DNA from 2 places in the Mesorhizobium sp. M0761 genome. Region 2 is predicted to be linked to the other one. Evidence: riboswitches for the same ligand, from Rfam matches in the RefSeq annotation. Region 2 holds a riboswitch; the other holds the start of a gene.
The links. Region 2 has a riboswitch for thiamine pyrophosphate ahead of NKI32_RS14055 (YkoF family thiamine/hydroxymethylpyrimidine-binding protein). Riboswitches for the same ligand answer to the same signal wherever they lie in the genome.

Region 1: linked by a shared signal. The riboswitch ahead of thiB (thiamine ABC transporter substrate binding subunit) and the one ahead of NKI32_RS14055 (YkoF family thiamine/hydroxymethylpyrimidine-binding protein) in region 2 are both predicted to bind thiamine pyrophosphate.

What each region holds. Positions count from the first base shown of each region.
Region 1 is NZ_JAMYPF010000006.1:206,751-222,318, forward strand. Features, by position in the region: gene NKI32_RS12590 (ABC-F family ATP-binding cassette domain-containing protein) at 1-662, opposite strand, end outside; gene NKI32_RS12595 (thiamine diphosphokinase) at 664-1,323, opposite strand; TPP riboswitch at 1,486-1,600, shown strand; gene thiB (thiamine ABC transporter substrate binding subunit) at 1,644-2,651, shown strand; gene thiP (thiamine/thiamine pyrophosphate ABC transporter permease) at 2,872-4,470, shown strand; gene thiQ (thiamine ABC transporter ATP-binding protein) at 4,467-5,231, shown strand; gene NKI32_RS12615 (M48 family metalloprotease) at 5,563-6,969, shown strand; gene NKI32_RS12620 (RNA polymerase factor sigma-32) at 7,066-7,923, opposite strand; gene NKI32_RS12625 (amino acid ABC transporter substrate-binding protein) at 8,321-9,094, shown strand; gene NKI32_RS12630 (amino acid ABC transporter permease) at 9,232-9,912, shown strand; gene NKI32_RS12635 (amino acid ABC transporter ATP-binding protein) at 9,909-10,676, shown strand; gene NKI32_RS12640 (CarD family transcriptional regulator) at 10,867-11,448, opposite strand; gene fdxA (ferredoxin FdxA) at 11,876-12,214, opposite strand; gene NKI32_RS12650 (RNA-binding S4 domain-containing protein) at 12,468-12,854, opposite strand; gene NKI32_RS12655 (helicase-related protein) at 12,930-15,568, opposite strand, start outside.
Region 2 is NZ_JAMYPF010000007.1:106,123-121,690, reverse strand. Features, by position in the region: gene dinB (DNA polymerase IV) at 1-758, opposite strand, end outside; gene NKI32_RS14110 (hypothetical protein) at 992-1,228, shown strand; gene NKI32_RS14105 (heme-copper oxidase family protein) at 1,383-1,790, shown strand; gene NKI32_RS14100 (hypothetical protein) at 2,049-2,270, shown strand; partial or broken gene NKI32_RS31560 (PRC-barrel domain containing protein) at 2,571-2,705, opposite strand; gene NKI32_RS14090 (hypothetical protein) at 2,672-3,001, opposite strand; gene NKI32_RS14085 (hypothetical protein) at 3,162-3,464, shown strand; gene NKI32_RS14080 (DUF1236 domain-containing protein) at 3,806-4,135, shown strand; gene NKI32_RS14075 (hypothetical protein) at 4,234-4,449, shown strand; gene NKI32_RS14070 (DUF2934 domain-containing protein) at 4,542-4,781, shown strand; gene NKI32_RS14065 (hypothetical protein) at 4,938-5,189, opposite strand; partial or broken gene NKI32_RS14060 (GSU2403 family nucleotidyltransferase fold protein) at 5,455-5,844, opposite strand; TPP riboswitch at 6,055-6,167, shown strand; gene NKI32_RS14055 (YkoF family thiamine/hydroxymethylpyrimidine-binding protein) at 6,158-6,766, shown strand; gene NKI32_RS14050 (ABC transporter permease) at 7,022-7,864, shown strand; gene NKI32_RS14045 (ABC transporter ATP-binding protein) at 7,861-8,643, shown strand; gene NKI32_RS14040 (ABC transporter substrate-binding protein) at 8,640-9,647, shown strand; gene NKI32_RS14035 (LexA family transcriptional regulator) at 9,820-10,482, opposite strand; gene NKI32_RS14030 (hypothetical protein) at 10,563-10,937, shown strand; gene NKI32_RS14025 (GcrA cell cycle regulator) at 11,023-11,718, shown strand; gene NKI32_RS14020 (DUF6456 domain-containing protein) at 11,813-12,418, shown strand; gene NKI32_RS14015 (hypothetical protein) at 12,484-12,798, opposite strand; gene NKI32_RS14010 (NmrA family NAD(P)-binding protein) at 13,003-13,887, shown strand; gene NKI32_RS14005 (COG3904 family protein) at 13,944-14,741, opposite strand; gene NKI32_RS14000 (DUF763 domain-containing protein) at 14,859-15,568, opposite strand, start outside.

The sequences.
Region 1 (15,568 bases), on a different contig from region 2:
TTGTGCTGTTCGCGCTCTTCCTCTTCCAGCACAAGGTCGCGCCATTCCTCGAAATGGCCAAAGCCCTTGTCGAGGCGGCGGGTCTGGCCACGGTCGAGCCAGACAGTGGCGCGCGAGACGCGTTCGAGGAAGCGTCGGTCGTGCGAGATGACGATCAGCGCCGAAGACGTCCGGACGAGCTCCTCTTCCAGCCATTCGATGACCGACAAATCGAGATGGTTGGTCGGCTCGTCAAGCAGCAGAATATCGGGTTCGGGCGCCATGACGCGGGCAAGTGCTGCGCGGCGCGCCTCGCCACCGGAGAGATCGTTGGGGTTCTCCGTGCCGGCGAGGCCGAGATGCTCCATCAGATATGTGGCGCGGTAGGGATCGTCGGCAGGCCCAAGCCCGGCCTCGACATAGGCACGCACATTGGCAAAGCCGTCCATATCGGGCATTTGCGGGAGATAGCGCACCGTTGCCGAAGGCTGGCGGAAGACCTCGCCGTCTTGCGGCTCGATCAGACCGGCGGCAATCTTCAGGAGCGTCGACTTGCCGGAGCCGTTGCGGCCGACGAGCGCGATCTTGTCACCGGCGGACGCCGTCAGTTCGGCGCCATCGAGCAGCGGCGTGCCGCCAAAGGTCAGTCTTATGCCGTCGAGGTTGAGAAGGGGCGGGGCCATGTCAGCTTTCAGGCAAGGGGTAGGGGTGGGCGAGCAGCAGCGCGCGGCCATGGCCGAGCTCAATTTCGAGGCCGCCCCCGGTCTTGTTGGACTTGACCTCGTTCGAGATGGTCAGCGACGAGCCGAACACGACCTCGACATGGTCGAGCGGCCACTTCGCGCCGGACACGGTGAGGCCCGAAAGATCGGAAAAGCCGAGCACCGAAAACAGCGTTCCGTCGGCATAGTCGAAGCCGGCCTTGCCGGGCAGCAAAGGGGCGCCTTCCTGCGCTCCGCTGGTCAACAGCACTTTTGTGCCTGTCTCTGCCAGTTGAAGGCTGAGCGCCAGATGCAGGAAGGCGTGGTCGGCGCGCTTGCCGCCGAAAGCGCCGGCCAGCACCAGGCTGGTGGCGCCGCGTTCCAATGCCGCCGCGATCGCCAGTTCGCCATCGGTCTTGTCCTTTTCGGGAGGAAACACCTCCCGCGGCACGGCGGCGAGATCGGCAGGCAGGTCCGCCGGCACAGAATCGAAATCGCCGACCCACAGCTCCGGCATCAGGCCGATCAGGCGGGCATGACCGATGCCGGCGTCGGCGGCGATGACGCGCGTGCCCGCGACCTGGCGGTCGAGCCGCGGCGTGCGGACGAGATCGCCGCCAAGCAGGATGGTGAATGTGCTCATATCCGCTGGCCCTTACCAGCCCCGCCGACGAAACGGAAGGCCGAGCGGCACCGTCACTCTTTGTTGGAGCATGATCTTTTTCCGGAAACGGATTCCACTTTCCGGGATCATGCTCGGGCAAACTTCCGCTTGCGTGGCACCTTGGCCGAGCCTATGTGTCGAAACGCTCTAACGGGGTGCCGGACGCGATCTTCGCGGGCCGGCTGAGAGGCAGTCTCGCCAACCCGCTGAACCTGATCCGGTTTGTACCGGCGGAGGGATTAGACGCTTCGGACAGCCCGACGCCTCAATTCCTTTCAACACGAATGAAGGAGGCGCCGATGCGCATGTTTTTGTCCCGTCTTGTCCCAGCGCTGGGGCTTGCTGTTTCGCTACTGGCAAGCCCTGCGTCAGCGCAGGAAAAACTCACGATCTATACCTATGAGAGTTTCACTGCCGACTGGGGTCCGGGACCCCAGGTGAAGAAGGAATTCGAAGCCGAGTGCGGCTGCAGCGTCGACTTCGTCTCGGCGGCCGACGGCGTCGCGCTGCTCAACCGCGTCAAGCTGGAAGGAGCCTCGACCAAAGCCGATATCGTGCTTGGCCTCGACACCAACCTCACCGCGGAAGCCAAGGCTTCCGGCCTGTTTGTCCGACATGGCGCGGTGGCTGAAAACAACGTGCCGGGCGGCTGGAGCGACGACACTTTCGTGCCCTACGATTATGGCTATTTCGCCGTCGTCTACGACACCGAGAAGCTGAAGAACCCACCGAAGAGCCTGAAGGAATTGGTCGAGGGCGATGCCGCCGACAAGATCGTCATCCAGGATCCGAGGACGTCGACGCCGGGCCTCGGCCTGCTGCTGTGGGTCAAGTCGGTCTATGGCGACAAGGCGCCGGAAGCCTGGGCGAAACTCAAGGGCAAAGTGCTGACGGTGACGCCGGGCTGGAGCGAGGCCTACGGCCTGTTCACCAAGGGCGAGGCGCCGATGGTGCTTTCCTATACGACGTCGCCGGCCTACCACATGGTGGCCGAGAACACCGGGCGCTACCAGGCGGCCTCGTTCGAGGAAGGCGAGTATCTGCAGATCGAGGTCGCCGGCATCACCACCACGGGCGCGAAGAATCCGCTGGCGGCGAAGTTCCTGGCCTTCATGACCGGGCCGAAATTCCAGGATGTCATTCCGGAAACCAACTGGATGTTCCCGGCCGGGAAAACCGACAAGCCGCTCAATCCGGCTTTTGATAGGCTGGTCAAGCCGGCGAAGACCTTGCTGTTCAGCCCGGAAGAGGTCGCGGCAAATCGCAAGGCCTGGGTGGATGAATGGCTGGCGGTGATGAGCAAGTAGATTTGGCTGTATAGTCAAAAGATGAGTGCTCTACGGCGCCCCCCTCTGTCCTGCCGGACATCTCCCCCACGAGGGGGGAGATTGGCCTTTACGTTGACTTTCGCCAATCTCCGAAGCTGCAGGAATGAGCGGAGCGCTAAAACCGCCAATCTCCCCCCTCGTGGGGGAGATGTCCGGCAGGACAGAGGGGGGCGCGAAGGAACGCGACGCCCGGTAAAGAGTGCAACGCTCTGACCCCCGCATCACGGCCGGCATTGTCGCGCTTGCGGCAATCGCGCTGCTGATCGGTGGCGCCTTCGCCGGCCTTATCCGCGAAGGCGCGCACGACCTTTCCGGCGCCGCGTCCGCCTTTGACCTCTATCTCCTGCGCGTTGTCCGCTTCACGCTCTGGCAGGCTGCGCTCTCGACTCTGCTTTCCGCCGTACCGGCGCTCTTCGTCGCCCGGTCGCTGTCGCGGCATCCGCGCTTCTTCGGACGCGGCTTCATCCTGCAGCTGTTCACTGTGCCCCTTGCCTTGCCGGCAATTGTCGGAGCGCTGGGCATACTGGCGCTCTATGGCCGCGCCGGTTATTTCGCCGCGATCCGTGGCCAGAGCTGGCCCGACATCTATGGGCTGTCGGGCATCCTCGTCGCCCACGTCTTCTTCAACCTGCCGCTGGCCACCCGGCTGTTCCTCGAAGCGCTGGGAACGGTGCCGGCCGATCAATGGCGGCTGGCGAGCCAGCTCGGCATGGGGGCGAGGCCAGCCTTCCGGCTGATCGAGTGGCCGGTGCTGCGCGCCGCGCTGCCGGGCGTCGCCGGGCTTGTCTTCATGCTTTGCATCACCTCCTTCACCATCGTGCTGATCCTCGGCGGCGGGCCGGCGGCGACGACGCTGGAAGTCGCCATCTATCAGGCGCTGCGTTTCGACTTCGATCCGGCGCGAGCGGTGACGCTGACGGTGCTGCAGATCGCGCTGACTTTTGCCGTCATGCTGGCGCTGACGCGGCTCGGCGCCAATGTGACCGGCGACGCCAATTTGCCTGTCGCGCCGCGCCGCTATCACTTGGCCGGCAAAGCAGAAACAGCGTTCAACGCCGTCCTGATCGTGCTCGCCTTGCTGTTCGTCGCCGGACCAATGGCGGCCACCGTCGCGTCCGGCCTCGGCGCCGATCTCGGCCGGCTGGCGGGCGAGAGTGCCGTGCGTCAGGCGACCCTGACCAGCGCCGGTCTCGCCCTCTCGGCGGCGCTACTTTCGGTGGCGCTGTCGCTGTCGCTGATCATGGCTCGGCGGGCACTGTCGCTGCGCCGCCGGTCCAGTGCCCGTTCATTGCTCGAACATGCCACCGACACCGGCGCCGGCTTCGTCCTCGTCGTGCCGCCCATTGTCATCGGCGCCGGCTGGTTTCTCCTGCTGCGCACGGTCAGCGATGTCTTTGCCATCGCGCCGGTCATGGTCGTCATCGTCAATGCGGTGATGGCGATGCCCTTTGCCATCCGCGCGATGCGCCCGGCCTATGATGCGGCGAGCGAGCGCCACGAAAAGCTGTGCGCGCAGCTCGGCATTGCGGGCTGGAACCGGCTGCTTCTGGTCGACTGGCCATCGCTCCGGCGGCCGCTGGCCACCGGCTTTGCCTTCGCCATGGCACTGTCGCTCGGCGATCTCGGCGTCATCGCGCTGTTCGGCAGCGATTCGGTACAGACCTTGCCCTATCTCCTGCTGGCGCGCATGGGCAGCTATCGCACGGCCGATGCTGCCGGGCTGGCTTTGCTGCTCGGGGCGGTCTGCCTTGCATTGGTGGTCGCGGCAGACTGGCTGGGACGGGGAGAGAGATCGTGACGTCCGCTGTGGAGAAAGGCACGACTGTCCGGCTGGACAAGGTCTCGTTCAGCTATGGCGAAACGTCATTCCTGTTCGATGTCGAATTCCATACATCTAAGATCACCGCCATCATGGGGGCAAGTGGTTCGGGCAAATCGACCTTGCTCAATCTGGTGGCTGGTTTCGAGACGCCGGAGTCCGGTCGTGTGCTGATCGGCGGCGCCGATGTCGGCGCCGAGCCGCCTTCGGCGCGGCCGGTGTCGATGGTATTCCAGGAAAACAATCTGTTTGCTCATCTCTCGGTGGAGAAGAATGTCGGGCTCGGCCGCTCGCCATCGCTCAACCTGACCGACGCCGATCGCGCCGCAATCGCCGAGGCGCTTGACCGCGTCGGCCTGGCCGGCAAGGAGATACGCCTGCCGCGCGAACTCTCCGGCGGCGAAAGGCAGCGCGTAGCGCTCGCCCGCGTTCTGGTGCGCGACCGGCCAGTGCTGCTGCTCGACGAGCCGTTCGCTTCGCTCGGGCCAGCACTGCGCGACGACATGCTCGACCTGGTGGCCGGCGTTCATGCCGAGCGGGCGATGACGGTGCTGTTCGTCACGCATCAGCCGGAAGACGCTCGCCGTATCGGCGAGCAGATGGTTTTTCTGGACAATGGCAGGGTTGCCGCGACGGGACCTGCCGCCGATTTTTTCGACGGCACTGGCCCTGAAGCGTTTCGGCGCTATATCGGCGCAAGTTCGGGCGGATCACGCGATATTGCCCGGAAGCGGACATAATTTACGACCAAACCGGCTACAGGTGATGTGGCGCTTGCTTGCCATGGTCCAGCTGATGTGGCTAGGTCCGCTTAGTACTGGTCCGGCACGAGCCGTGATTTGCCCCCTACAGCGCCGCATCCGGCCGGATGCGTAAACGCTGTAGGTTTTTTGATGTGTGCAGGATTGCCAACGAAAACCGATTTTTCGCTGGCGCGGACCCCGGTCCAAATCATGCGCCGAGAGCTGAAGGAACGCCGTGCTGCCGACCGGCACTGACACTTTGAAACGCAGACCGCTGGTGCGCTTCCTCGCGCTGGCCGGCCTTGCCGTGGCGCTGGCCAGCTGCCAGATGTTCACGCCTCCCGAAGTGCAGGAATCTGGCTTCCAGCCTTCCGACAAGCCGATCACGGTCGACAATGTCGCCGCCAACAGCAAGCTTGCCGAACTGGCGAAGGCACAGCATCCGCGCATCCTTGCCACCTATGGCGGCGAATATTCCGATCCCAAGCTCGAGCGCATGGTGGCCAAGGTTGTCGGCAGCCTGACCGTGGTGTCGGCCAATCCGACCCAGACCTATCGCATCACCATCCTCAATTCGCCAAACGTCAACGCTTTCGCGCTGCCGGGCGGCTATCTCTACGTCACCCGCGGCCTGCTGGCGCTGGCCAATGATTCGGCCGAACTCGCCGCCGTCATCGCGCATGAGATGGGCCACGTCACCGCCAATCACGGTCTGCAGCGACAGCAGCTCGAGGCCGAGGAAGGCCTGGCGACCAAGGTGGTCTCCGATGTGCTGGGCGACAGTCCGACCGCCAAGCAGGCATTGATCCGCGGCAAGCTGAGGCTGGCGCAGTTCTCGCGCAACCAGGAGCTGGAGGCAGACGCGATCGGCATCAAATCGATCGGCGAGGCGGGTTACGATCCCTATGCCGCCGGGCGTTTCCTGCAGTCGATGTCGGCCTATACCGATTTCCGCTCGATCAGCGGCGCCACCGACGCCAGCCTCGACTTCCTGGCTACGCACCCCAACACGCCGCAGCGAATTGATCTGGCGCAGCGCCACGCCCGCCAGTTCGGCGCGCCGGGCATCGGCACCCGCGACCGCGATTCCTTCCTGGCCGGGATAGACGGCCTGCTCTATGGCGACACGCCGGAAGAGGGCTATGTGCGCGGCCAGACCTTCCTGCATCCGGGCCTCGGCGTTTCGTTCACGGTGCCCGACGGCTTCATCATCGACAATTCGGCAGCGGCGGTGACGGCGACCGGTCCCGGCGACATGGCGATCCGCTTCGACGGTGTGTCGATCGACAAGGATCGTGCGCTGACCGACTACATCAGAAGCGGCTGGGTGGCCGGTCTCGACGAGACCAGTGTGCGCCAGGAGACGATCGACGGCAACGAGGCGGCGACAGCGCACGCCGGCGCCGATGGCTGGCAGTTCGACATTGCAGTGATCCGCGCCGGCGGCCAGGTCTATCGCCTGCTGACGGCCGCCCCCTCGGCCAGCACGACACTCGATCCGGTGGCACGCTCGGTCAGCGGTTCGTTCCGCGTGCTCAGCCCCGCCGAGAAAGCGGCACTGAAGCCGCTGCATATCCGCGTCGTCACGGTACAGGCCGGGCAGACGATGGGCACACTTTCGGCGCAGATGGTCGGCGTCGACCGCAAGCTCGATCTGTTCCGCGTGCTCAACGCGATGTCGCCGGGCGCCTCGGTTTCGGCCGGCGACAAGGTCAAGATCGTCACGGACAGATAGCGCCGGTCTTCGTCAGAAACCCCAGCCTTCGTAGTGCTTTTTTCTGAGATAACTTTTCTGAGATAACTCGGGGCGGTACCCCTGTTCCTGGCAATCTCACGCTGCCATGAATTCGGGGTTCTGCTTGACCAGCGCGAGCTTGAGCTTTTCCATGGCGCGGGCCTCGATCTGGCGGACACGCTCCTTGGAAATACCGAGCGTCTCGCCGAGCGCCTCAAGCGTCGCACCTTCGTCGGTCAGCCGGCGCTCCTCGATGATCCTGAGTTCGCGGGCATTGAGCGCGCGGAGCGCCGTCTTCAGCCACATCAGGCGCCGTTCGACGTCGATGGTGTCGCCGGCGACCTCGTCAGGCAATGGATCGTCCGAAATCAGGAAGTCCATCCGCTCGGTGGTGCCGGCTTCGTCGGCGAGCGGTGCGTTGAGCGAAGAGTCAGGTGCTGAAAGCCTGGAATCCATCTTCGCGACATCGGCCTCGGAGACGCCTAGGGCTACCGAGACTTCGCGGTAGAGCGTGGCGTTGGAGATCGGCTCGGCGCCATTGGCAAGACGGGCGCGCAGGCGCCGCAGGTTGAAGAACAGCGCCTTTTGCGCCGAAGAGGTGCCGCCGCGAACGATCGACCAGTTGCGCAGGATATAGTCCTGCATCGAAGCGCGGATCCACCATGTCGCATAGGTCGAGAAGCGCACCTCGCGCTCCGGCTCGAAACGCGCGGCTGCTTCCAGCAGCCCGACATGGCCCTCCTGGACCAGATCTCCGAGCGGCAGGCCGTAATGTCGGAATTTCGAAGCCATGGAGATGACCAGCCGCATATGGGCGACGGTGATCTGATGCAGCGCCTGCTGATCCTGGTCCTCCTTCCAGCGCAAGGCGAGAACATGTTCCTCATCGCGCTCGAGGTAGGGGGCTTTCATTGCCGTGCGGACCATGGTCCGTCCTGCCGTGTCTTCGATCATGCCGCGCTCCTGCTCCCGGACATTTTCGGACGGCCTGGCGGCCGTTATCTCTGTTTGACGCAATTCCGAAGGAAACCGCTTTCCCACTTTCCTGGAATTGCTTCGGGCCTAGCGCAGCCAAGGGTTCTTGAAATGGAAACGCGGCGCCCTACAACAAGCCATGAACGTGCCATACCGGGGATTGGTTCCGCCGCCGAGGGCGGTTGTTTTGTGCGGTCCGACAGGGCGCATCGACACCGCAGATCGGGACTATTGGCACCGATCGGAGCTGCTTTGAGAATCTGATTTCTGGATCGCCGTTTTTTTGAAATCTGGTTCCTTATTTTGCTGCGCTGTATCTGTCAGTTTCCGGCTCTCACAAGCGCCGGACACCGGCCAAGGACGGGATCACATAGAAATGAAATGGCTCAATTCGCTCATCATCGCCGGAACGCTGCAGGTTCTGGCTGTTACATCAGGCCACGCCGGCGCCAATCTCGACCAGATCAAGCAGGCCGGCACACTCAAGGTCGGCACCGAAGGCACCTATGCGCCCTTCACCTATCATGATGCTTCCGGCGCGCTGGTCGGCTTCGACGTCGAGATCGCCAAGGCGATCGGCGACAAGCTCGGCGTCAAGGTCGAGTTCCTCGAAGGCAAATGGGACGGGCTGATCGCCGGCCTCGACGCCAACCGCTACGACGCCGTGATCAACGAGGTCGGCATCACCGACGCGCGCAAGGCCAAGTACGATTTCTCCGATCCTTACATCGCCTCCAAGGCCGTGCTGATCGTGCGCGGCGACAACACCGACATCAAGACCTTCGCCGACCTCAAGGGCAAGAAGTCGGCACAGTCGTTGACATCGAATTTCGGCAAGCTCGCCGAGACCAACGGCGCCGAACTTGTCGGCACCGACGGCTTCGACCAGTCGATCCAGCTGCTGCTCACCGGCCGCGCCGACGCCACCATCAATGACAGCCTGTCTTTCCTCGACTTCAAGAAGCACAAGCCGGACGCCAATGTGAAGATCGCCGCGCAGGAAGAGAACGCCGACTATTCCGGCGTCATCGTGCGCAAGGGTGATCCGGAGCTGGTCGCGGCGATCAACAAGGCGCTGGCCGACATCAAGGCCGACGGCACCTACAAGAAGATCGCCGATACCTATTTCGGCCAGGATGTCTCGCAGTAAAGACCATCTCCCGGCGGTTTGCCGGCAATGACAAATAGCGGCGGGCCGTCTTTGACGGCTCGCCGTTATTCGCATGATATGAGAAGCACACAATCGCACTGCCGTCACCGCGGCGGTCTGTGAGGGAGGAGCCGTTCGTGCCGCACTGGCTACACCTGATGCTGGACTCGTTGCCGACACTGCTGTGGGCGGCGTTGATCTTCACCGTACCGCTGACATTGCTATCGTTCGCACTCGGCCTGTTCGTCGGCCTGGTTGTCGCCCTGGTGCGGCTGTTCGGCCCCAAGCCTCTGGTTGCCGTGGTCCGCTTCTATGTCTGGATCTTTCGCGGCACGCCGCTTCTGGTGCAGCTGTTCCTGATCTTTTACGGCCTGCCTTCGGTCGGCATATTGCTGGATGCTTTTCCGGCGGCGCTGATTGGCTTCACCCTCAACATAGGCGCCTACAGTTCGGAAATTATCCGCGCCGTGATCGGCTCGGTGCCGAAGGGCCAGTGGGAAGCGGCCTATTCGATCGGCATGACCTGGAGCCAGGCGATGCGGCGCACCATCCTGCCGCAAGCCGGCCGCGTCGCCGTGCCGCCGCTGTCCAACACCTTCATCTCGCTGGTCAAGGATACGTCGCTGGCCGCCGCCATCACCGTGCCGGAGATGTTCCAGGCGGCGCAGCGCATCGTCGCCACCACCTATGAACCGCTGATCCTCTATGTCGAGGCGGCGATCCTTTATCTGGCGATGAGCTCGGTGCTTTCGGCCTTGCAGACGCGGCTGGAGGAGCGGCTCAACCGCTATGGCGGCTTCCTGGAGGCGCGCTCATGATCGGCCTCACCGATATCGAAAAGCGCTTCGGCGACAATCTGGTGCTGAAGGGCGTGACGGTCACCATTGCCGAAGGCAGCGTCACCGCGCTTGTCGGTCCCTCCGGCGGTGGCAAGAGCACTCTGCTGCGCTGCATCAACCTGTTGGAGATCCCGACCTCGGGCATGGTGCGCATCGGCGACGAGACGCTGGAATTCCGTCCCGGCATCAAGATCCCCAGCCGCGACATCCAGCGCCTGCGGCTGCAGACCGGCATGGTGTTCCAGAACTTCCAGCTGTTCCCGCATCGCACCGCGATCGAGAACGTCATGGAAGGCCTGGTGACGGTGCTGAAATGGCCGACGGCAAAGGCGCGCGAGCGGGCACTGGCGCTGCTCGAGAAGGTCGGCATGGCGCACAAGGCGGATGATTGGCCGGCAACGCTGTCGGGCGGCCAGCAGCAGCGTGTGGCCATCGCCCGCGCCCTGGCGCCGTCGCCCAAGGTTCTGCTCTGCGACGAGCCGACCTCGGCGCTCGATCCGGAACTGGCGCAGGAAGTGGTCGACGTGCTCGGAAAACTCGCCAGCGAAGGCACCACCATGGTGATGGCCACGCACGACCTTCGCCTTGCCTCCAAGATCGCGCAGGAGGTGGTGTTCCTCGATGCTGGTGTCGTCGTCGAGAAGGGGCCGTCCACCGTGGTGTTCAGCAATCCGGAGCGGGAACGGACCAAGCGTTTTATTGCGACGCTGAAGCAGGAGGCGGAGAAGGAAGCCGGCGGCTGAGCCTTCTACCTCCCTCTTGTGGGGAGGTCGGACGGAAGGTCCGGGTCGGGTCTGTTGCCGTCCCCCATCTTCGCAGCGACCTGCCTGGGCGAGCCACGGGTCTCGCCCGTCCTTGGAACCCCACAAGGGGAGGGTAAAAACATAAACCCGGCACAAGGCCGGGTTTTCATGAATTCGACGGTGAAAGCGATCAGGCAGCTTCTTCCTGCTCGGCTTCCTCATTGTCGGCCTTGGCGCCGCGCTTCGGGCCCTTATTAAGGTTGACCTCGATCAGGCGCACGGCTTCGGTTTCCGACATGCGGTTGACTGCCGCGATCTCGCGCGCCATGCGGTCGAGTGCCGCCTCATAGAGCTGGCGCTCGGAATAGGACTGTTCCGGCTGGTTGTCGGCACGGTAGAGGTCGCGCACGACTTCCGAGATCGAGATCAGGTCGCCCGAATTGATCTTGGCATCATACTCCTGCGCACGGCGCGACCACATGGTGCGCTTGACGCGGGCGCGGCCCTGCACGACCTTCAGCGCGCGCTCGACATAATCCTCTTCCGACAGCTTGCGCATGCCGATGGAGGTCGCCTTGGCGACCGGAACCTTCAGGCGCATCTTGTCCTTCTGGAAGTCGATGACGAACAGTTCCAGCTTGTGGCCCGCAACTTCCTGCTCGTCGATCGAGACGATCTGGCCGACGCCGTGTGCCGGATAGACGATGTACTCGCCGGTCTTGAAACCGTGGCGTGCCGAGGTGGACTTCTTCTGCGGGGTGATCGTTGCCATTACGCCCTGAACTCCTTGTTGTGGCACCGGCGGCCTGCCGGTCCGAACGCATGCGACCGGGGACACCGATCGTTAGCCGCACAACAAGATGAACCCATCGGAAAAAGCCGGGACCGGCAAACCGCATACATAGCGACTGCCTGGCCCAGATCGCTCTGGTCCGATTGGGGATTTCACCTTTCAGTGATTTGGGGCGCTTGCGCCATAAATCGACGTTGTGTCACCGGCATGTTTCAACTGGTGTAGCACAAAAAGTCGGAAGAATCAAGGTTTTGCTGCAAACGCGAAGGTCGAGCGACATCGCCGCCTGTCAAGGCAGTTAATGTATGATGCGCGTTACGCAGCGTTATGACGATCCAATAGGCCGCACTTTTTTGCTTTGCGCATCACCCTTTCCGAAATCGATTCCGATTCCAGGGTCATGCGCTCAATCGCCTTCGCCGGGCTCGGCGGAGAAATATTTCTCGAACTTGCCGGCCTCGCCGTCGAAGCTCTTGGCATCTGCCGGAGGCTCCTTCTTGGCGGTGATGTTGGGCCATTTCTCGGCGTATTCGGTGTTGACCTGCAGCCATTTGTCGAGGCCCGGCTCGGTGTCGGGCTTGATTGCATCGGCCGGGCATTCCGGTTCGCAGACGCCGCAGTCGATGCACTCGTCGGGATGTATGACAAGCATGTTCTCGCCCTCGTAAAAGCAGTCGACCGGACAGACCTCGATGCAGTCCATGTACTTGCATTTGATGCAGTTGTCGGTCACGACATAGGTCATTGGTCGGCTCCGGGACGTCCCGTTCTTGCTAGAGCGACGTGCGTCCACTTGGACGCACAAAGTACGCTCTAACACTTTGAATCTGCGCATCGTGCCTTCCGAAAAATCGATTTCCGATTTTCGCGCCGATGCGGCGGCTTTTTTGGTGAGGTAACGCCTTTGCCTGCCGCTTGCAAGGGCAGCCATTGCAGGCGGGGCCCGCGTGTCCGGAATGAAATTCCAGACCGCCGGCATGGCGCAGACAGCCAAGGCTTCAGTCTTCGCCGAACAGCCGGTCGGTTTGCCTGCGCTCTTTCTTGGTCGGCCGGCCGCTGCCGGCGTCGCGCAGCGCCGGAATGGCATCGGCAACAGCCTCGCCTTTCGGCGCCGGCGGCGGGGACATGTCCTCGTAGAGCGTGCGCGCTTCCTCGGCCGGACCGCGCCGCACGCCGGTGCCAAGCACCTTCCAAATGAAAATACGGCGCTCGTGCGTAATGGTCAAAACGTCGCCAGGCTTGACCAGATCGGAGGCCTGCGCTGCTTTGTCGCTGTTGATGCGGACGCGTCCGGCGACAACCAGCTTGGCCGCCAGCGAGCGCGATTTTATCGCGCGCGAAAAGAACAGCCACTTGTCGATGCGCTGACGACCTTCAGCAACCATCGCAGCGAGTTATTTCTTGTTGGAGCATGATCTTGTCCGAAAACCGGTTCCACTTTTCGGGATCATGCTCAGAGCTTACTTCTTCAGCTGGTCGCGCAAGGCGGCGAGCTTGGCGAAGGGCGAGTCCGGATCGAAGCGCGCCGGGCGTTCCTCGCGTGGCTTGGCCTGGAAAGCCGGCTTGGCGCCTTGCGGTCCGCCTTTGCCTTCCGGCCTGCCGCCTTTCCAGTCAGGCCGGCCCTCGCGCGGACGCTCGCCTTGCGGCTTGCCGTCGCGGCGCTGTTCGCCCTCGGCCTGCGGCTTGGGCTTGAACTTCGAACGGTCGAAGCGTGGCTTGGCGGCACCGTCGCGCTGGTCGCGCCGGCCCTGATAGGCCGGCCGTTCGCCCGGTGCCGGCTGTCCGCCGGCAGCGTCGGCCGGCGCATCGGCGCGGCCAGCCTGGCCGTTACGCGGGCGATTGTCCCGGCCTTGACGATGGCGCGGGCGCTGCTCGAAACGACCCTGCCGCCACAGCAAGATGGGCTTTGGCGCTTCGGCCTCGGGGACAGGCTCAGCGCTTCCACCCTCCCCCTCGTGGGGAGGGTCGGCGCGCAGCGCCGGGGTGGGGGCAGCGCCGGCGTCGGCGGTTGCGCCTGCATCGGCTACGCGGTCTGCACTATCGGTTTCGTCAGCGCTGTCACCCCCACCCGCGTCGCTTCGCGCCGCGACCTCCCCCATCGAGGGGGAGGTAAAAGCGTCGGCGCTTTCGGTGACAGTGTCGTCAGCCTCTGCAACGGCCGGAGCGTGTTCTTGCGCTGCAGGCTCTGCAGTTGTTTCGTCGATGGCTGGGACCTCGGCGGTAGCTTCAACGGCCGCAGCTGGCTCCGAACCCTCGGCAGGCGCTTCCGGCTGAGCGTCTGCAACAGCCTCCGATGCGACTTCGGCAACGGGCTCCTCAGCCGTAACCTCAGTGGCGGAAGCCGCATCCGGCTCCGAACTGTCGGTCGGCGCTTCAGCGACAGCTTCGCCTGCAGCGGCTTCCGCCGTCTGGGCCTGCTCGGCCTTCGCTGCCGCTTCCGCCAGCTTTGCCGCCGCGGCTTCGCGCACCGCGTTGTCCTGTGCTTCCAGCCGCGCCTTGACCTCTGCCGGCGGCTTCGGCTCGGCGCGATAGCCGAGACCTTTCAGGATCTCTTCCATGTCGTCGGCGGTTGCGCCGAGGATGGACATCATCGGCGGCGTCACCATGAAGGACTGGCCGTCATAGGCGCCGTCCGGGCGCTGTCCCAGACCGGGCTTCCAGTTGGTCGCAGGCCGGATCAGGTCGGCCAGCCGTTCCAGAATGTCGATGCGCACGGCGCGGCGGCCGAGATTGCGGTAGCCGGCAAGCTTGTAGAAGCTCTTGTCGAAAGCCGGATCGATGACCACCGAGGTGCGGCCGGAAGCCAGTGCGTGCACCACGTCGCCAAAGCCCGGCTTGTCCTTGCCGTCGTTCTTCAGCGCCCACAACAGCGTAATCAGTCCGGCGGGCGCCGGCTTGATCAGCGCCGGCACGAAGACGTGGTAGGCGCCGAAGCGCACACCGAGCCGGCGCAAGGCGGCGCGACCCTCCTGGTCGAGCGACTTCATTTCCTCGGCGATGTCGCGGCGGTTGATGAGGCCGAAATGCTCGACGAGCTGGAAGGCGATGCCACGGCCGATGCCGGCGATCTGCTCGGCATTCTTCAAGTCGACCAGCGGCTTCAGCAGCGACTCGATCTGGAAATTGACGAAACGCTCGGCGCGCGCGGCGACCTTGTCTCGGGCGGGGCCGGTCAACTGCTCGTCGGCCAAAAGCACCAGGCGCGGCTTCAGCGCGTCCTCGCCGGCAACCAGCGTGCCGATCGGCGCGCCGATCCAGCGCAGCGTGCCGTCGGAGCCGAGCGCAAGGTCGCCATTGGCGCAGGCGCCGAAGCGTTCGGCACGCGCCTCGAACTCGGCGGCCAGCGCTTTTTGCGCTGCCGTACGCACGGCCTTGGCGTCTTCGCCGCCGGCGCTCTGGTCGGCGGTGAAGCGGAACCCTTGCAACTCGCCGACATGATGGCCTTCGACAAGGACGGTTCCGGTAGGACTGATTTCGGCTTCAGGCATTGTATTTTCTCTAAGGCGCCGCATGAGGACGGAAGTCCTGCGGTCTACAAACCGTTTCGTCAACCGCTCATGCAGCGCATCCGACAATCTGTCTTCGATTTCGCGCGTCTTTTCCCGCCAGTGTGCCTGATCGGCCAGCCAGCCCGGCCGGTTGGACACGAATGTCCAGGTGCGGATCTGCGCAATGCGGTGCGACAGCGTGTCGATGTCCCCCTCGGTCGTATCGGCGCGGCGCACCTGCTCGGCCATGTAGTTCTCGTCGACATGGCCGTGTTTGGCGAGGTCGGTGTAGATAGAAGCGATCAGGTCGGAGTGCTGGGCCGGCGCGATCTTGCGGTAGTCCGGCAACGCGCAGGCTTCCCACAGCAGCGCCACGCGCTTGGCATTGGTAGCCAGCGCGCGGATGTCCTCGTCGCGGGAGAGATGTTCGAGCGCCTGCGCATCGACCGCCGGCAGCGCCCGCGTCAGGCCTTCGACCGGCGCGTTGGTTTCGATCGAGCGCTTCAGCGCGTCGAGGCTGGCGAAGTCGAAATGCGCGGTGCGCCATTGCAGCACCTTCACCGGATCGAACTCGTGCCCCTCGATGCGCTTGACCAGTTCCTCGTCCAGCG
Region 2 (15,568 bases):
GCCTCGGCCGGCCGTCTGCCAAGCGCCGACTGCGCGCCGGCGGAATGCGACCGCCTGTGGGTTTCGAGCTTTCGCGGGTCGCGGTTCCATGCCAGCGACGCCAGCTTTTCGCCGGTGGCGGGCCCGAGCAACCTTCGCAGCGCCCCGCTATGCGTCTTTGCCAACTGGCCGATGGTCTCGATGCCGATCTCGGCCAGCCGCGCCTTGGTCGCCGGGCCGACGCCCCACATCAGGCCGACCGGCAGATCATGCAGGAAGGCAAGTTCGGTGTTCGGATCGACCACCACCAGGCCCTCGGGCTTGGCCACCTGCGAGGCGATCTTGGCCAGATGCTTGGTGCGCGCCACGCCGATCGAGATCGGCAGGCCGAGCTCTGCCCGGACGCGCCGACGCACCGTGGCGGCGATCTCGGCCGGCGGTCCGAACAGATGCGTGCAGCCGGCCACATCGGCAAAGGCTTCATCGATGGAAATCCGCTCGACCAGCGGCGTGAAATCGTCGAGCACCTTGATGGCGGCGTCGCCCAGCCGCTGATAGTCGGCGAAATGGCCGCCGACGAAGATCAGTCCGGGGCAAAGCTCGCGCGCGCGTCGTCCGGGCATGCCGCCGCGCACGCCGAAAGCCCTGGCTTCGTAGGAAGCGGCAAGCACGACGCCGCCGCCGACGGCGATCGGCTTGCCCCTGAGCGCCGGGTCGAGCAGCTGCTCGACCGAGGCGTAGAAGGCGTCGAGATCCGCATGCAGGATGGTGGGCTCCATCCCGACCGTTCCCTTTGCGGCGTTGCAGCATTAGCCGCGTCTGTTGTGAGAGGCGTTTTTGCCGAACAAATAGAGAACAAACAGGGCCTATTGTCAAGCGAAGCGGTTGTCGCCGGCCGGCCCGTTCCAGGTCGGGCTGTCGAGTGCTCCGCCTGGGCATCGGACCTGCGGAACATTGTCTCTCGCCTCGGCGTTCATATCCGCGACGGGACGCTGTTTTTGTGGAGGCCGGTATGGGCCAGTTCGAGATGATCGACCTCGTCAGCGTCATTGACGCCTGCACGAGCGATCGCGTTGCCGGGCACTGCGTGTCAATGGCCAGGGCGGTGGAGGAGTTGCGAGTGCTGACCGGTGATTTCGTATCGCCGGACGAGACGGTGGCCAACGCGCTGTCGGCAGTGGCGCTGGGGCGCGGCTGCGCGGTGGTGTTCGACGAGCGAGCGGGCGCCGAGATCTTGCTGACGCCGTAGCGCGGCGGCGCCGGGTTGTGGCAGCCAGAAAAGTCGAACAGCGTGCAAAAAGCTGTGCAGGCATGGCCCCATAACCGGGGCGTGGAAAAGTTCTGCGCGTGGGTGTATTCTCCAGGTCGCAAGCGGTCGCAGACCGCATAGGGGGAGAAATGACATGCCGAGGGTTTCAGAACTCTTTTTCAAAACTGCCATCTTGTTCCTGATGTTGGGGATTGCGGCCGGCCTGCAGATGGCGATCTCGGGTGACCACGCCGCTTTTCCGGCGCACGCGCATATCAATCTGCTCGGTTGGGTGACGAGCGCCATCTTCGGCGGCTACTACGCGCTCAATCCGCAAAAGGCGGCGCGTCGCATCGCCATGATCCACTACGGGCTCTACACACTCGGCCTGGTGATCATGCTGCCGGCGCTGTATGTGATGCTGCAGGGAAACCCGGCGCTTGAACCGATCGTCGCCGGCGGCTCGCTCATCGTCGCCGCTGCCGTTCTGGTTTTTGCTTTCGTGGTGTTTTCGCCCGAAACGGCGCGCTCGGTGTCCGGCGTGGTGCCGGCTTCTCGCTGACTGTTCGCGCAGCGATCAAGTCCGACCCGCGTTCGCGACCCGCGACGCGGGTTGGCCAGCCCGATGGACAGCCGCTGGTTTGCGGTGTCTACCGCCGCGTGGGCGACCATAACTGAGCCCCACACGTATTATTTCGTGACTATTTGGCGCCGGAACCTTCCCAGATATCGCGCGTTGCGGCGACTGTATTCGCGCTGCCTTATATATAGGCAGCCTTGAGTACGTCCACAGCATGGGTTGGGGGAGGAGCAGGACACCATGTCGAACAGAGAAATCGGAACGTCGGCCTCGCTGGGCCGACGCATCGCCGATCTGAAGGCCAGGATGCGAGACGCCAGCGTTACTGAACACGAGATGCAGACCTTCCAGAAGGTCGCAGCCATCATGGGAGGTGTCGAAGGCTCCCTACGCCTCGACGCCGACGACCTGATCGCGGCGTCCTTCGTCACCGAGGCGCTCGGCGATCCCGGGTCGAATTGAAGCCATGCGCCCGTCGGCACTAAGTGCCGGCGGTCGATGGGCCGTTACGCCGGTCGTCTGCGATACTGGAGCGTGTGCGCACCGCCTGCGGCGGACAATCTCTTGCGCACTTTGAAGATTTCAGGCGAGCGGCCTCAACGGCGCTTGGAACATTGGACTTCGCGTTCGTGCTCTCGGCTGCCTCGCGGCTGTCGAAGGTGTGTCGCCGTCGCCGTCCAGTCCTTGACCACAAGGGCTAAAGCAACCAAACCGCCAAGGCGCCTTAAACGAAGGATCCGACCAGCCGGATCCTTCGAAATATCAATCGCGATGCTCCGGCATCGCCTTCAGCTCATCCTTGGTCCAACTGGTGACGGCGTGGACGTCCCGGGAAACCTCTCGAAAGTCCGCGGTCGCTGCCCTTACACGTCGTCGAACGGGCCGCCGCGCCTCGCCAGGTCGTGACCAATGGCGGCTTCCTCGGCGTCGTCGGGCAAGGCATCGTCACTGTCCTGGTAGGGGTTGTCGTCATCCTCCTCGGGCAGTTCGCCTTCCTTCTCGACTCCGGTGGTGTCCGGCAGGCTTTCCTCATCTGCTCCGTCGGGCAGGACCGTTGCGCCACGCAGCGCATCCCAATCCTGCCGGCGCGGCGTCGGCGCTTCCACCTCGTCATTGGCGATCCTGTCGCGGGCATCGTTTTTGCTCGGTGGCGCCTCGACCTCGTCATTGGGTTTTCTGTTTCGTTCTTCCATGATTGCCTCCTCCGGGCGGCTTTGCGTCGAGAAGGTGGAACTCACTTCCGGCTGTCAGGTTCCGGCAACCACTCCATCTCCGTGGAACCAATTGCCGCCAGTCTGCTTTGCCAAGGACTAGTCTGCTTTGCCAAGGAGATGAATCCAGAGGAGCTGGACCATGAAGACTTTCCCCCTCATCCCATGCGTGCTGCTCTTGGCGCTGGCCGACCCGGCGGCTGCGCAGGACAATGGCGACCAGCACGGCCCTGCCGCGCCTTGCCAGGCGCAGCCTCAGGACGATGGTCAGAAGCCGCCGGTCGCCAATGGCGGCGGCGAATCGACCAGCACGCTCGGTCCCTGCGGCGGCGTGCTGCAGCCGCCGCCCAGTGGTGACCAGGGTATGACGCAGCCGCCGCCGGATCAGGGCAAGACGCCGGTGATCAAGCCTGGCGAGGTGCCTGCGCAGCCGCCGAAGCAATGACCTTTGCTTGAAACTTCACGGCGTGGCACGAAGGCGGTCGGTTCCGGTCTTGGCCGGGCGACGCGGTCACCGGATCAATGCCGGCGCCGGCCGCGATCGCCACCGGAATTGGAGCCATGCATCATCCATGTCGAAGGTCTCCTGAGGGATTGTGCTTCAATGCGAATCTTGCGGGTGCGGGTTCTGCTGGCATGACCGGGAAGCCGATCAATTTAGTCTCCGCTTGCGGAACAAGACCGTACCGGCTGCGTTTGCCTCCAGGAGCCCGCCACCTCGATCTGCGCTGTTTTCGCCTCATGCGGGAACACGGCGGAGCTCGCCAACAACGACAGGAGACGAAGATGAAAACCATCCTTATTCCCGCCGTCGCCGGGCTCGCCATGATCGCTGGTATCGGCATTGCCGCCGCCGACGAGGTCATCGTCACGCAGCCGGCACAGCAGCAGGTGATCATCACCCCGGAACAGCGCACGGTCGTGCACCAGTACGTAAAGAAACATCCGCTTGCCTCGGTCAATCTGCTCGGCGTCGAATTGAATGTCGGCACTGCCTTGCCTGACACTGTCGAGCTGCAGGAGGTTCCCGACGTTCAGTACAGATACGCCGTCGTCGACAACCATACCGTGTTGGTCGACCCCAGCACGCGCAGGATTGTCGAGGTGGTCGAGTAACGCTCGACAACCTAACCATTCATCGGTGATACGGCCCTGTCGTTCTTCCCAAAAGGGCGGCAGGGCCGAATGACGAACATGATGAAAGGAGAATTGCCATGTTGCCGCATGTCGAGACCCCGAACTCCGCCAATGTTGCGGCGTGTTGCGACAAGTTGCTGGCCGAGCGCAACACGGCGCTGTTATCGATGAAGGAAGCGATCGCGCTCCTGCGGGAGCGCACCGGCACCGATCGTTCGGATGCCGACCTCGCCGGGCTGATCGTCAAGAAAGCGGCGCTGCTCGGCGTTGCGGTGATTTCCGACCCGCGCTGAGATGTCTCGTCACTCAAGACGCCGGTCGAATTTTCGGCTAATGTTTTCGTGGAATCTGGACCAACCGACCGGACCCAACCACGGAGGCTTAAGTGACGGACGACAAACAGGACCGCATTCGCCAGCGCGCGCACGAGATCTGGGAAAAGGCCGGCCGGCCTGAAGGCGCGCATCAGGAACACTGGGAGCAGGCCACGGCTGAAGTCGATGGCGCGGTCGCCAAGCCCAAAAAGGCGGCGAAGAAAGCTGACGCCAAGCCCCGCAAGGCAGCCGCCAAGCCAAAGGCGGCGAAGCCTGCCGCCGCAAAGTCCGGCAAAGCCAAATCGAAATAAGGCCAGAAATAAGGCCAGTCGAAATAAAGCAAGGCCGGAATTCGCTGGCCGGGGCCATCCTTGGCGCCCGCCGTTCAGGCGCGCCCGAGCCTCTCAACCTGACGAATTGCGCCTGCGACGGGCAGCGCAATTCCGTGTGTTTGGCGACAGGCGCCCTCATGCCTCCCAGGCATAACTCGACAGCGCAAAGCGAATGCCGGCAGCTGTCATGGCCAGTTCGCATTCGGTGATCTGGCGCAGGTGGCGCAGATAGCGCGTTACAGTCTGTGGCAGCCAGCCGGCGCAGGCCTCGACATAGGCGCGGCTGTGAACAAGGGTGCCGGTCGACAGCCTCTCGTCCTTCTCGGCAACGACTTTCAGATATTGGCGGATGAAGCGGATGTCGTCGGCGATGTCTTGGCTGGCCATTCGCCAAGCCCCGGCGAGGCGTTCGCACTGATCGAATGACAAGGGCAACAAAGGGGGCGGCAATAAAGGCGGCGGCAACAAAGGCGGCGGCAACGACGGGGGTGACAGCAAAGGCCGAGAGAGATCGGCGAAGGCAACATGGTTCGCTGTGCTCAAGGACATTCCTCTCTGCGAAAAGAGATATCGTACTTTATGTACGAATAAGCGTCAAGCCAATTTCGTACGGTTGGGACGATGGAAATGAATATAGCAGCGGTCGCTTCAGCTAATCCCGCATCGTGAATCCTTCAGGAGTCGCACCAATTTCGCGGAGGGATTTCCCCAGGATGGTGTGACTGTTTTCCCTCGTGGCGGCGTCGAACAGGTTCAAGCCGCCCCGGATCGTCTCGCGCCAGTTTTCGCCCTTGTCCCACGCTTCCATGAAGGCGAAGGCAAGGTCGTCCTGGCGACGCGTGGCTTCGAGCGCTTGGGTCAGCAGGCGCGCTTGATGGAGATCCTTCTCCCGCTTGGCGCCAGCGCTCGGCCCGCGTCGCGAGGCGACGATCAGCTTGTGGATGGCGTAGCGCTGGGGCGAGGGGACCAGCACAGGCAAGCCCGAGCGATGCAGGAGCACAGTCCGGATGGGGTCGCGGATAAGGAAATCCAGAAACCGTAAGGGCTGCGCGGAGTCTCTGCCGTTTTCTTATAATTACGTTTATCAGCTTGAATTTCAACGCAGTTATAAGAAGTTCGTGGAAACGTTATAACGCAACGAACTGACGAGTCGTCTGTTAACGCCCGGGCGCCCGGCACGTCTGGCCCAAAACACTTTCCCGCAGTGCCTCAACAAACGGCTTCCCCAATGCCGCGAACGGTGCTTTAACCCGCCCATCCACAGGGGTGCTCCGTATCGTCGGGGCTGAGATGAGGGCGGCAAGCCTTCGGACCCTAAAGCTGATCTGGATAATACCAGCGGAGCGAGGCGGGCGATGTTTTCAGGCGCACAGATTTCCCTTTATCCCATGACCGACGATTTCGTCGGCGTCATCCTCGGCGCGCTCGGCGCGCTCGATCCCTGGCGCGACCGGCTGCGGATCGAAACCGATGACATCTCGACCCTTATGGTCGGGCCGCCCGAGGTGCTGTTTCCCGCCATGCGCGACCTGTTCGTCGCGGCGGCCAAAAGCGGCAAGCACTGCGTGCTTTCGGCGGCGGTCTCGCGCGGCTGTCCGGGCGAGCCCGACGATCCGATCTGCCGCTCCGACGAGACCGGCGGCCCCGCCATTCCGCTGGACGAGCGCAAGATCGCCGCGATCCGCGCTGTCCAGGCCACGCCGTCGACCGGCCAGCCGGTGGCGGCGCAGTTCTCGCTCTACGTTATGGGCACGGGCGACCATATGGACGAGATCTACGGCTGCATCGATTTCCTGAAACAGTCCGGCGTCTTTGAGCGCTCAAAGAACTTCTGCACCAAATTGCGTGGCGATGCCGGTGCGGTGTTTGCCACGCTCAACGAGGCCTTCTGCCGCTTCGGCCCCGGCGCCGGCCACGTCACCCTCGACATCACGATCTCGGCGAACAGCCCGAGCGCCGTCTGAGCCGCGGCTCAAGCGTCGTTCCTTGAGGATATTGCCGTGGCTGGTTTATCTGACCCATTGCGTGGAGGAGATGCCTCTGACCCCTCAGCACAGAGAGGAGGGGAGCCATTGGCGATTGGCGAAGACCGCGATGCCCACGAATCTCCCCCCTCGAGCAGGAGATGGCCGGCAGGCCAGAGGGGGTCCCAGCGCGTGGAGCGCCGACGTCCTTTTCGCATCGGCAAGGCGTGGGCGCTCTATGCGAGACGACCCCCTCTGTCGCCTTCGGCGACATCTCCCCCTCGAGGGGGGAGATTAGCCGCAGCCATCGCCAAGACCATCCCCGCCGCCTGCGCCTCCGCCCTGCTCCTCGCGGCGTGGGAGCTCTACGCCCGCTATGGTGGCGCTGCGCCCACCATGCTGCCGGCGCCGTCGCGCGTGCTGCAGCAGGCCTGGGAGCATCGCGCTGCCCTTGCCGACAACACGCTGCCCACCATCCGCGCCACATCAGCCGGCTTCGCCTGCTCGTTGGTCGCTGCCTTCGTGCTTTCGGCGGTGGTCGATTTCTTGGCCCCGCTGCGCCGCGCGCTGTTTCCGCTGCTGATTGTCAGCCAGACCTTGCCGCTGGTCGCGATTGCGCCGCTCATCGTACTGTGGTTCGGCTTCGGGCTGATGCCAAAAATCTTGCTTGTGGCGCTCGTTACCTTCTTCCCGATGATGGTGGCGCTGGTCGAGGGTTTTGCCGCGACCAGCAAGGCGATTTCGCAGATGCTCGCCACCATGGGGGCAGGGCGCTGGCGCATCTTCTGGCTGGCGCGCCTGCCTTCGGCGCTGCCCTATTTCTTCGCCGGGCTGCGCATCTCCATCACCTACGCCGTCGTCGGCGCGATCTTCGCCGAATATGCGGGGGCGGCGAAGGGGCTGGGCATCTACATGCTCAATGCCAAGAACAACTTTCGGCCCGATCTGGTGCTCGCCGCGGTCGCCGTCAGCGCCGCGCTCACGCTTGTCTTGTTCGCCATTGCGGTGCTCGTCCAGCGCTTCGCCATGCCTTGGGAGAATGCAGGGAGCGAAAGCCGCGACGGCAAGGTTGAAGCTGCAGAAGAGAACCGTCAATGACGCGGCTCGAACTCCGGGACATCAGGAAGAACTTCGGCGCGCTTGAGGTGCTCGCCGGCATTTCGCTTCATGTCGCGGCCGGCGAGTTCGTCTCCATCCTCGGCCCTTCCGGCGCCGGCAAGTCGACGCTGTTCCAGTTGCTGACCGGCGCGCTGAAAGGCGAGGGCGACATGCGCTTCGACGGCGCGCCATTGCAGGGCAGCCCCTTCGCCTTCATGCCGCAGCGCGACGCGCTGATGCCGTGGCGGCGCGTCATCGACAATGTGACGCTGGGGCTGGAAGTGCAGGGTCTTGGCCGCAAGGCGGCGCGCGAACGCGTCGCGCCGTTGTTCGCTGAGTTCGGCCTTGCCGGTTTCGAGCGCGCCTGGCCGGCCGAGCTTTCCGGCGGCATGCGCCAGCGCGCCGCCCTTTTGCGCACCGTGGTGCAGCAGCGCGACATGCTGCTGCTCGACGAGCCCTTTGGCGCGCTGGATGCACTGACCCGCGCGGGTATGCAGCGCTGGCTGGAAGGCATGTGGCAGCGCCACCGCTGGACCGCGCTGCTGATCACCCATGACGTGCGCGAAGCCGTCTACCTCTCCGATCGAATCTATCTGATGTCGGCGCGGCCGGCCCGCATCACCGGCGAGATCGCCGTGCCGCTGCCGCGCCCGCGCACCACCGGCAGCGATGCCGCGCGCCAGGCCGCCGCGCTCGAAGCCGACATCCTCGACACGCTGCTCAATCCCGGGACTGACCGGGGCTTGTTCCCGCAGACCGCTCAAAGGAGTTTTTCATGACGGAATTCACACGCCGGCAGGCTTTGCTGCTGACGCTGGCCGCCGGATTGCCGCTGGCCTCGCGCGCTCATGCGGCTGCGCAAAAAATCACCGTCGCGCTCGACTGGACGGTCAACACCAACCATGTCGGCCTGTTCGTTGCCCGCGACAAAGGGTTCTACCACGAGGCTGGGCTCGATGTTGAGATCCTGCCCTATGGCGATACCGGCGCCGGCACGCTGGTCGCCAACCACATCGCCGATTTCGGCATTGCCGGCGTCGGCCTGTTCACCCAGCGGGCCGCCGGCGCCGACCTCAAAGCGGTCTACGCCGTGGTCCAGCAGGAGACCGGACGGCTGGTCTTCAACGCGGACCGTAGTGAGATCAAAGGCCCGAAAAACCTTGACGGCCTGACCTATGGCGGTTTCGGCAGCGCCTGGGAAAACACGCTGATCTCGACCATCATCCGCCACGATGGTGGCAAGGGCGTTTTCGAGACCGTGACGCTCGGCACCTCGGCCTATGAGGCGCTGGCCAACGGCTCGGTCGACTTCACGCTGGAGGTCTCGACCTGGGAAGGAGTCGCTGCCGAGCTGAAAGGCGTCAGGCAGCGCAGCTTCCGCTACGCCGACTACGGCGTGCCCGACGAGCACACCACCTTGATCGCCTCCAGCAATGCATATCTCCAGGCAAACCCGAAGGCCGCATCGGCCTTCGTCGAGGCAACGCGGCGCGGCTACCAATTTGCCTGCGATCACCCGCAGGAAGCCGGCGATCTGCTGATCGCGTCCAACAAGGACGCGCTGACCGACCCGGCGCTGGTCCACGCTTCGCTGAAGATGCTCGTCGACGGGCATTTCTTGCGCAGCCAGGACGGCGTCATCGGCACCATCGACAGGGCCAAGATCGAGGCGATGGGAACCTATCTCTTCAACGCCAGCATATTGCTCGATGGCGATGGCAAGGTTCTGAAGGAGAAGCCGGATTTTAGAGCGTATTTCACGAACGAGTTTTTGGGCGCGTAATCTCTCCCCTCGAGGGGGAGATGTCGCCGAAGGCGACAGAGGGGGTCGATACGTCCTGACGCGACTTCCTATCGCGGACAGAGGACGTCAGCGCCTTACGCGCCGCGACCCCCTCTGGCCTGCCGGCCATCTCCCCCTCGAGGCGGGAGATTGCGCCTCACCGCCTTCTCCCTCACATATCGATCATCGAGCGCTTCACCCGGCCGATGATGGTGATGGCGCCTTCGAGCGCCGGCGGCGGGATGTCCATGTAGGAGGCCGGCTGGAAGGGCGGGTTCTCGTTGGGGCGGTAGCGCTTGTAGGTGGCCTGGCCGGATTCGTCCGAAATGACGTAGCAGCCATTGGTCACCAGCCGCTTGTCCCTGAGGTTGACGAAGATGATCGAATCCGGTGGCGAGATCTTGTTCATCGACGGGCCGTCGACGCGTAGCGCAATCCATTGGCCCTGCTCCAGATCGGTGGTGGGGATGGTCGGATAGTCGCTGAGATTGACCACCATGTCCTGGCTGCCGAGTTCGCCGGCGCTGATCCATGAGACAATGGGCACGTCGACGGTGGCCAGCGACGGCATCGGGATCTGCCGGCCCGACTCGTCAAAGCCGAAATGGCCACCCGAAAGGCTGCCGCCGTCGCCGTTGAACAAGAGCCAGCCGGGATCGACGCCGAACAGGCGGCCGTATTTCTCCGCCGCCTTGCGCGACAGCGGCCGGTTGCCGTTCTCGTGACTGATCAGCGTGTTCTTGTTGATGTCGCGCAATGCCCGCGCGGCGTCGCTCGGCGAGGCATAACCCGCCTCCGCCCGTGCCTGCTGCAATCTGTGCTTCGGTTCCTGCATCGTACAAATTGCCTGAAATTTATCGTCCAATACGTACGATTTCGCTTGCGTACGTTTCGTACATATCGTACGCTTAGCGCATGATCGAACAAACCGCAAGCGTTTCCGCAGGCATCCTCAGCTTTCTCCCATCGTCCGGGCTGTCCTCCTCCCCGGTCCGGACGCAAACCGGGGCTCTTGCCCCGGATCCGGTCGAACCGTCGTTCCCCCGATCGACCGGAACGGCCGGAGCCGCTCCTCTCCCGGCTCCGGCCACCTCTTCGGCCCATGGCGCCGCCGGTGCGCCAAGGGCTGTCTCCGGCGGGCAGGGTATTTCCTGCATCCGCACGGAAGATGGCACCGTCATCCTGTTCGACCGGCTGACGGGCAGGGCGGTTTCCGCCCTCACCAAAGCGGCCGCCGAAGCCGCCTTGCGGCATCTCGCCGGCTCGCTGCCGGCCGCCAGTATCGGCTGACCGCACCGACCATCCGCTCTGATTTTTTCCCGTAGGCCCTCGGGCCGGCGCTCCGCCTTTGCGCGCGCAATCAATGGATACCGACATGACTGCCTATACCGAGACCGAATTGCAGGAGATCGCCGTCTGGCTGAGGGATGGCCTGTCGGCCACAGGGATCGCCGTCCGCTTCACGGCGCTGCGCGGCAGTCCGGTCTCGCGCAATGCCATCATCGGCATCGTCCACCGCAACAGCGCGTTGAAGACCATCGGCTTCGCCAACCCCAGAGGCGGCAGGTCCGGCGGCCGACCGAGGAAGAATGCGACGGGGAAGACTGCGGCAAACGAGAATACCGCCAAGAGGAATCCGCCGGCGCAGCCAAGCAAGCCCGTAACGGAAGTAGGAGTTTCGAAGCAGGCCGCGCCGGTCAAACCGGCCGCCAAACCGACCCGTCAGCCATCGGCGGCCAGGCCTCTGTTGCCAGCCCGTCCGGCGCCCTCGATCCGGGGCGAAGGACGGCTGGTGGTGGACGGCGAAATCTACCGCTTCAATGTGCCGGCGCCGCGCCCTGCCTCGCTCGGGCGTCAGCCGCATGTCGCCGCCATGCGCTTCATCGACTGCCTGTTCGACCGCTGCCGCGCGCCGCTCGACCTGACGCTGGAGGAAGACCCCGACAACGATGCTCCCGGCAGCCGGCCGGGGCTCGAGATGCTGTGCTGCGGCCTGCGCACAAGGGCGCTGAAAAGCTACTGCGAATACCACCAGGCGCGCTTCCACCGGCCTGTGGCGGAGATGGTGTGAGCGACCCGTGAGGCTCTGTTCCTCTCCCCACTCCGTGGGGCGAGGAACCCAGGTTCTGCTACGCCACCCCATTCGCAACCAGGAGGAATCATACATGGGTAGCAAGATTGCCAGGAAGGCAAAGTCGCAGCCGCCGAAGCTGCCAGCGGGCGAAGCCGAGCAGGTGCGCATCCGCCGCGAGATCGGCCATGATTTCGCGCTGAAGGACGATCGCTTCGGCCGCAAGCGGTTGAGCGTCGGCACCGAAGAGGCGCGGCGCGTCTACGAGGTCTCCAATGACGGCTACACCGCGACCGGCGGCATCGTGCGGGTGCGCAATGTCGATCCGCTGGTCGGCATCACCTCGCTGACCCGCCAGCAGCGTGAGGCCGGCCAGCGGTTTCGCGACGATTTCGAGCGCGCCTCGCGTGACGGGCTGCGGCCGATGCCGTGGGAAGAGCGCATTGACGGCGGCCGCATCAATGGCGGCATCCCCGACCGCGTGCTCAACGCCGGCCGCGCCCACACCCATGCCATCGCCGCCATGGCCCACTGGGAAGTGGCGGAGGTGGTTCGCAAAATCTGCCTCGAAGGCCAGTCGGTGAAGGCGCTCGCCGAACGCACCGGCGAGGGACGAGATGTGGTGGTGAAGCTGTTGAAGGTCGGGCTCGACCTTTTGGCCGTGGGTTACGGGACGATGCTGATGCGGAAGCCGCGATAAGGCCGGCAGCCGCGCAGGAAGCGGCCGGCCGGCAGATGCCGGCCGACCGGTTTCACCCTATCGGATCACCGTTCGCAAACGCGAATTTCCTCGACGATCCTGTGATGATGGCGCCAATGCTTGACCAACTCTATGCGGCAATGGCGATGGTGCCTGTGATACCTGTGGTACCTGAAGCCGTTATCGTAGGCATTATACTGGTAGTAGGGGCGAGGAGCGTAGCGATCGTAATAGTCGCCATAGCTGTCATTGTAGTCATCGTCATAGTAGCCGTTGCCGTTGCCGATGCCGATCACGACGCGCCCGCCGGCATTCGCCGGGGCGATCATCGCCGCCGCCGCAGTGATAGCGATAGCCGAAGCAAGCAGGAGCTTTCTCATAGCTGCCTCCTATTCAAGGTTGCGCTAATATAACTCGCTGGGCACGACCTCGTTCCATAATTTTGCAAGATGCGAACGACCCCTGCGCCGTGCATTGCGAGGAAAGCCAGCGTCACCTCCTGTCAGCATCGTCCCCCGATTTTTGAACCCTTCGCCGCCCCAGCCATTAATCCGGCATGAAATCAGCAAGGGAAGGACGAGACCATGCATGTCATTCTTGGAGGTACCGGCCATGTCGGCTCGACGGCGGCAATGGCGCTGTTGCGGCAGGGCGAGGATGTCACGGTGGTGACGCGCGACGAGGCGAAGGCCGCATGGTTGGTTGAACAGGGCGCGGAGGCTGCGGTTGCCGATGTGCTCGATGTCGAGGCACTGCGTGAAATCTTGCGGCGCGGCAAGCGGGCGTTTCTGCTCAACCCGCCGGCCGATCCATCGACCGACACCGACGCCGAGGAGCGCAAGACGGTTGCCGCGATTGCGGCGGCACTGGAGGGCTCCGGCCTCGAAAAGCTGGTGGCGGAATCGACCTACGGCGCGCAGGCCGGCGAGGGTGTCGGCGATCTCACCGTCCTTTACGGCCTCGAGCAGAAGCTGAAGGCCCAGGCCATTCCGGCAAGCATCAACCGCGCCGCCTATTACATGAGCAACTGGGATCAGGCCCTGGAGACGGCGCGGCGCGACGGCGTCATCACCTCCTTCTTCCCGGCGGATTTCGAGCTGCCGATGGTGGCGCCGCAGGATCTCGGCGAGGCCGCGGCGAGACGTCTGCTGGAGCCGGCGGACAAGACCGGCACGCACTATATCGAGGGCCCTCGGCGCTACTCAGCCGCCGATGTCGCCGCAGCCTTCAGTGCGGCGTTGCGCAAAAACGTGCGCGTGGTCACGGTGCCGCGCGAGCGCTGGACAGAAACCTACGAAAAACTCGGCTTCTCCAAAACGGCGGCCGAGTCCTATGCCCGCATGACCGGGGCCACGCTGGACAAGCCGGCGGAGCCGGAAAACCCGGAGCGCGGCACGACCAGCCTGGAAAGCTATATTGCTGCGCTGGTCGAGGGCCGGCCGGAAGACCTGTTGAAGGGTGCCGCGTAAAGTGAAGGGTTGCTGTTGAGAAACAGGCGCTTCGACGACTACGTGGCCCGCTATTCCTATTGCCTGACCGTTCGGCAGTTGCCCGCCGGCGGCGTGGTCTTGCAGATATCGATGGAGGTGCGCGTGTCGCCGTGACCGGTTTCGGTTATCAGATTCAGGTCCAAAAGTTCGTATGTCACGAGGTATCGTATGCTGTCGTCGGGTATTTTTTGCATGGCCGATACGATCCACGAACCTGCTTTCATCTCGGTGAAATAGCTGTCGACCTTGCGTTCATACCATTTGGGTATCGGAACGAGGACGATGGTCTTCTTGCCGTGGATTTTCTTGGCGGTCGGCAGCATGATCCGGTGAATGCCGACAAAGGCGCGGCTGTCTGCCAGGCGCCGTACGCCGCCAGCAAGAACCATCGTACAAGCTGACGAACAGACTGCGCCGACGGGGTTGGCGACGCCGAAGCGGAGGTCGCCCGGCCCGCAGGCTTTTGTGTCTGGCGCGCATTCGGAGAACTCCGTCTTGCCAACCATCGTGTCGAGCCCGCTGGCGCGGATCATATGGCCAAGCGCCATCGCCGCATCGGTCTCGCCGCCCGGGGAATTCAACGCCAAAGGCAATTTGCGGGGGCCGAGTTTTTTCAGCAAGGCCTTCAGCAAAGCTGGCGTGCCGGCCACGATGTGACCTTCCGCCGAAATCCATTCCGGGCATGTCGGCTCGCATCCTGGCGTGCTGTTGCGTACAACGACGAAGTGCATCGCCGGTGTATATGCCAGTATGGCAGGCTCAGGCGTCGTTTGGGCGATCGCGCCGCCAATCGCCAGCAGCACGAAAACCAACGTCCATGCGAATGTCTTCATGCCGAGCCTCGCCTGGCAGAGCATCACTTGAGAAATGGATCTTTGCAAGCATTATCAAAACAAGCCGAGCACGTGTTTCTATCGGCCGCGCACTATCTCTGCATGATGGACAGGCCGCTACTGGCGGCCCCTGTCTGAACCGTCGTCGCTTTCCGCCGCCGTCTCCCATCCAAACACACTGCGCCCGCCAAGCAGGTGCGACTGGTCGAACTCGCCGGCGACGATCTCCTTAAGGCTCGGCCCGGTGACGTAGCGCTCCAGCCGCCGCGCTTCGCCATCCAGGCGCTTCAGCGCGCCAAGCTCTTCCTCGCGGCCGAGCTTGGCCTTGCCGACGGCCGATTTCAGCACCGCGATCGTCTCGTCATAGACTTTCAGCGGCACCGGGAAGGGATGCCGGTCCTTGCCGCCATGGGCAAGCGAAAAGCGCGCCGGGTCGGAGAACCGGCAAGGCGCGCCATGCACCACTTCCGCCACCATGGCCAGCGCCCGCACTGTGCGCGCGCCGACGCCGGGCACCAGCAGCAGTTCGGGAAAATTGGCCGGCCCGCTTTCGATGGCCGCCGAGATGTTGCCGTGCAGCCGGTGCATGACGATGTCGCTCTCGCGCACATCGTGATGCGCCGGCATCACCAGATTGGGCAGCATCGGCTGCCCCGGCGGTTTCGCGGGCGCCGCTTTCGGCGGCGGCTCCAGCACGGCAAGCTCGTCAAGGATCCGCTCCGGGCTCATGGTCTTCAACAGGTCGAGCTGTCCGGTCCGCGACGGCTCGGCGCGATGGTCGGTGAGGTTGACGATCTCGCCCTGCCGCTCACCCTCGATCGCCGCGT